Regions from separate parts of the Mesorhizobium sp. LNJC405B00 genome, predicted to be linked through region 1. Evidence: predicted binding sites of a transcription regulator. Region 1 holds the regulator's gene; the other holds the start of a gene.
What was found. Region 1 encodes LexA, which represses DNA repair genes until DNA is damaged. Its sites were predicted from a motif close to TGTTCNNNNTGTGTTCNG; they were not measured.
Positions count from the first base shown of each region.

Region 2: the regulator LexA is predicted to act here: its motif matches at 1,424-1,441, upstream of X756_RS153025 (putative DNA modification/repair radical SAM protein).

Region 1 is NZ_AYWC01000007.1:191,464-193,920, reverse strand. Features, by position in the region: partial or broken gene X756_RS01000000165600 (ComEC/Rec2 family competence protein) at 1-1,072, shown strand, start outside; gene lexA (transcriptional repressor LexA) at 1,066-1,848, opposite strand; gene X756_RS150390 (GntR family transcriptional regulator) at 2,054-2,457, opposite strand, start outside.
Region 2 is NZ_AYWC01000005.1:222,352-224,808, forward strand. Features, by position in the region: gene X756_RS153030 (UdgX family uracil-DNA binding protein) at 1-184, opposite strand, end outside; gene X756_RS153025 (putative DNA modification/repair radical SAM protein) at 187-1,422, opposite strand; gene X756_RS153020 (glutamine synthetase family protein) at 1,540-2,457, opposite strand, start outside.

The DNA of each region.
Region 1 (2,457 bases):
CTGGGCCGATTACCGCGCCGACAAGGTGAGAACGCCGCCGGCAAAGCGCTCCTTCGTCGGCTTCCTGTCGCGAAAATTCGCGCTGGCCATGGGCGGCCTCGCCATGACCTCGATCATCGCCGGCAGTGCAACCTTGCTGTTCGCCATCTGGCATTTTCAGCGTGTGTCGCCGCTCAGCCTGATCGCCAATCTGGCCGTGATGCCGATTGTTTCGTTGATCGTCATGCCTTTTGCCGTGCTCAGCGCACTGGCGATGCCGTTCGGCGCCGACGGGCCGTTCCTCTATGTGATGGGCAAGGGTCTGATGGCGATGATCGCTATATCGGCCTGGATTTCCGAGCGCTCGCCGGTCGACGCCGTCGGGCTGATCTCCATCCGCTCGGTGCTGTTGGTGGCGGTCGCCCTCGTCATCGCCACCATGGCCACCACCTGGCTCAGGTTGGCGGCCGTGCCTTTCGCGCTGGCCGGCCTGTTGACGGTGCCGCAGGTGCTTACGCCCGACGTGCTCATATCCGAGGATGCGCATCTGGTGGCCATGCCGATCGGTGGCGGCGAACTCGCCCTCAACCGCGAACGCTCCAACGAATTCACCACGGACAATTGGAAACGGGCGCTGCGGGCCAAAACCATTATCCCACCTGAGATTTTCGAGGCAACAGATACGCGGTTCGATCTCGATCCGCTCGATCTGCCGCCCGGCTCGCCCTTCTATTGCACCGGCGATCTCTGTATCGCCCGGCACCCTTCCGGAGCCATTGTAGCGCTTGCGAAAGACCGCAAGACGGCGCGGCCGGCCTGTGCCTTCGCGAGCCTGATCGTCATCGATGACGCCACCGCCTACAATCCGTGCCGCGACCCGCTGGTGCTGGTCGTGACGAAGAAACAGCTGGCCCGCGACGGCAGCGCCGCCGTCTTCTTCGATCCGCAATCGGCAGCTGCAGCGCCAACCATCCGCTTCGCCGTCGACAAGCCGTATCGCCCCTGGCACGAGCAACGCCGCTTCTCCCGCGAAGCGCGCGGCCTGCCGCCTTACAACCAGCGTGAAAAGTACAAACCCAAGCCGGCTCAGTAGCGCCGGATCAATCCGACAAGCTTGCCCTGCACCTTCACCCTGTCCGGTCCAAAAATGCGGGTCTCGTAGGCCGGGTTGGCGGCTTCCAGGGCGATCGAGGCGCCCTTGCGGCGGAAGCGTTTCAGGGTCGCTTCCTCATCGTCGACCAACGCCACCACGATCTCGCCGGGGCTGGCTGTGTCGGCATTGCGGATGATGACCGTGTCGCCATCGAAAATGCCGGCCTCGATCATCGAATCGCCCTTGACCTCGAGCGCGTAGTGTTCGCCGCCCATGATCATATCGGGCGGCACCGAGATCGAATGGGTCTGATGCTGGATGGCGTCGATCGGCACGCCGGCGGCGATGCGTCCCATAACCGGGATTGAAATCGCGGAAACGGCATCGTCATTGCCGGCCGACATCGAACGCGACGGCGAGCCCGGCTTGATCTGGCGGCCGAGACCGCCTTGGCCCAACGCGCCTTGTCCTTGGCCGCCTTGCCCTTGGCCGGTTTGACCAAGACTGCCCTGAATGACGCTCGGCGAAAACTTCCTCGCCGCATTGAGGCCTGGTGCGATCGAGTCGGGCAGCCGCAGCACTTCCAGCGCGCGCGCCCGGTTCGGCAGCCGGCGAATGAAACCGCGCTCCTCAAGCGCCGTGATCAGGCGGTGGATGCCGGACTTGGAGGCGAGGTCGAGCGCTTCCTTCATCTCGTCGAAGGACGGCGGGATTCCGCTCTCCTTCAGGCGTTCATGGATGAACATCAGAAGCTCATGTTGTTTGCGCGTCAGCATCGCGGCCCCCAAGGGTTCTGAAACCAGAATCAGAAAAAACAAACCCAGAACAAACACTATCTGTTCCAGTTGTGTTCCGCAACCTTTTAAAGTTTAATGAATGTGTTGACGTTTTGTTCAGCGTAACGTTCGGCGCTGCGAGCGCCGCTCGTAGTCGTTGGCCGGCAACGGGGTGAAACGAAGACAAAGTGCCCTGCGTCGTCGGCTACGATCGCCGCTTCCTTTTCGGACGGGGCTGCGCAGCATCCGCGCCGGGTTCACTCTGGGCATAGACCTGCAGCGTGTAGCCGATGTGAGCGGTCATCAGAGTTTTCGCACGTTCGACGTCGCGATCGAGGGCCGCTTCCATCAGGGCGGTATGGTGTTCGATCGCCACGGCGTCGCGCAGGGCCGCCACGGCCTTCCGGTGGCCATCCGTGCGGCCGGCGGCGGCGCGCAGCGTCGGGGCCAGACCCAGAAAGCGGTGATGGCGATGCAATTGGTCGGAAATCGTCGCATTGAAGCGCAGCAGCCAGCTGGATGTCGCGGCACTGAGCAGCGCCGCATGGAAGGCATCGTGTTTTTCGTACCACGCGTCGACCGCATCATCCGATGGATCGTCGAGAACAG
Region 2 (2,457 bases), on a different contig from region 1:
CCTCTGGCACCGCCGGCAAGGCATCTTGAGGATCATTGGCGTCGGACCCGACACCCCAACTAATATCCTCAGGCCGGACCTCATTCAGCGCCAGACGCCGTGCCGCATCGCGCCAACCGGCGAAATCGGTCTGGCTCGCTAGCCGGACAGTGTATCGGGCAAGGTCGAGCTGAGCCGGCTGCATGGTCAAAACAGCGACAGTTGTTCGCAGGACTTTACGATCGTGTCGCGCAGGCCTGTCTTGTCGGTGAGTCCGCCCGGCGACCAGCCTTCGGCGATGATGAAGGGCCTCAGCTTGGCGATCGAATGGCAGATCCGTCCGACATCTTCCAGCCGCATGCGTCGGTGGCGGCGGGTTTCAAGGATCTTCGCCACCACCTTGGTGCCCAGACCCGGAACCCGCAGCAGCGCTTCGCGGTCGGCGCGGTTGATGTCGACGGGAAACCTCGCCCGATTGCGCAAAGCCCAGGCGAGCTTGGGGTCAATGGCGAGATCGAGCATGCCGTCGCTGCTGCCGGCGAGGATTTCCGGCTGCGAAAAGCCGTAGAAACGCATCAGCCAGTCGGCCTGATAGAGCCGGTGCTCGCGCATCAGCGGCGGTTTTTGCAGCGGCAGCGACGATGACGAATCCGGGATCGGGCTGAAGGCGGAATAATAGACGCGCCGCAGGTGATAGCTGCCATAGAGCCGCGCGCTGGTGTGCAAAATGCCGTCGTCGGATGTTTTGTCGGCGCCGACAATCATCTGCGTCGACTGACCTCCGGGCGCAAAGCGTTCGCGCTTCTTGGTCCTCAGCGTCGGCTCGGCTTTTTCCTCCATCTTCCGGCGCAGGTTCGCCATGGAAAGCCGGATCGTTTCCGGCTTCTTCTCCGGCGCCAGTTTCTTGACGCCTTCATCGGTCGGCAGTTCGACGTTGATAGACAGCCGATCGGCGTAGAGCCCGGCCTGCTCGACCAGTTCGGCCGAGCTTTCCGGAATGGTCTTCAGATGAATATAGCCGGAGAATTTTTCGTCCAGCCGCAGCCGCCGCGCCACTTCCACCATTTCGGCCATGGTCTCATCCGGGGAGCGGATGACTCCTGAGGACAGGAAGAGGCCCTCGATGTAGTTGCGCCGGTAGAAATCCATGGTCAGCTTCACCACCTCGTCGATGCTAAAGCGGGCGCGGCGCACATTCGATGACGAGCGGTTGATGCAGTAGCTGCAATCGTAAATGCAGAAATTGGTGAGCAGGATTTTCAGGAGCGAAATGCAGCGGCCATCCGGCGCATAGGAATGGCAGATGCCCATGCCTTCTGTGGAGCCGATACCGCCGGATTGGAGCGAATCCTTCTTCGCCGAGCCGGACGAGGCGCAGGAAGCATCGTATTTGGCGGCGTCAGACAGGATTGCCAGCTTTTCACGGACGGTGGGTGCGCTCATCCGTTCATGATATGTTCTTGAAGGCTGCAGCGCCACGTCATTTGATGCAGGCGGCGAAAAAGTAATCGCCGCCTGATCGTCGGGCTAGCAGGACGACTGCCCGAGTTCCAGGCTCTCTCAGACCTCGTGGAGGTAGAGGTGGTAATCCAGCTCGCTGACGGTGCGGGCGACGCGCAGATACTCCGACTGCTTGATCGCCACGAAGGTGCGATGCAGATCCTCGCCAAGCGCCTCTTTCAGGAAGCTCGATGCCCGCGCCGCCTCGATCGCAGCGCGCCAGTCGACCGGCATGGTCGTGCGCGTGATGGCGGCTTCATAGCCATTCCCAGTGGTTTCGGGGCCGGGGTCGAGGCCTTCATCCAGACCCTTGATGATGCCGGCCAGCACCGTTGCCGCGATCAGGTAGGGATTGGCGTCGACACCCGACGGCCGGTGCTCGATGCGCCGGTTCTTGGCGTCGCCCGCCGGGATGCGCAGCGCCACCGAACGGTTGTTGACGCCCCAGGTCGGCGCCACCGGCGCATAGGACTGCGAGACGAAGCGCCGCCAGGAATTGGCGTGCGGCGCAAACACCAGCATCGATTCGGCCATGGTCTGGATCAGCCCGCCGAGCCCCTGCAGCAGCGGCAGCGACCAGCTTTCGCCGCCAGCCTCGGCAAAAACGTTGCGGCCGTTCTTGTCCTGCAACGAAACATGGAAATGCATGCCGGAGCCGGCGTATTTTTCGATCGGCTTGGCCATGAAGCAGGCGGTGACACCATGGCGGCGCGCCTGCGCCCGCACCAGCCGCTTCAACATGACGAGGTCGTCGGCCGCCCGCATGACATCCTTGCGATAGTTCAGCGTCAGCTCGTACTGGCCGGGCGCGTATTCGGAAATCACCGTTTCGGCCGGAATGCCTTGCGCCTTGGCCGCGGCATAGATGTCGGAAAACAGCGGCTCCATGCCGTGCAGATGGTCGACGGAATAGACTTCCGTCTTGGCCGAGCGGCGGCCGTCGAGCACGGCGTCCGCCGGCTTTACCTTGCCGTCGGC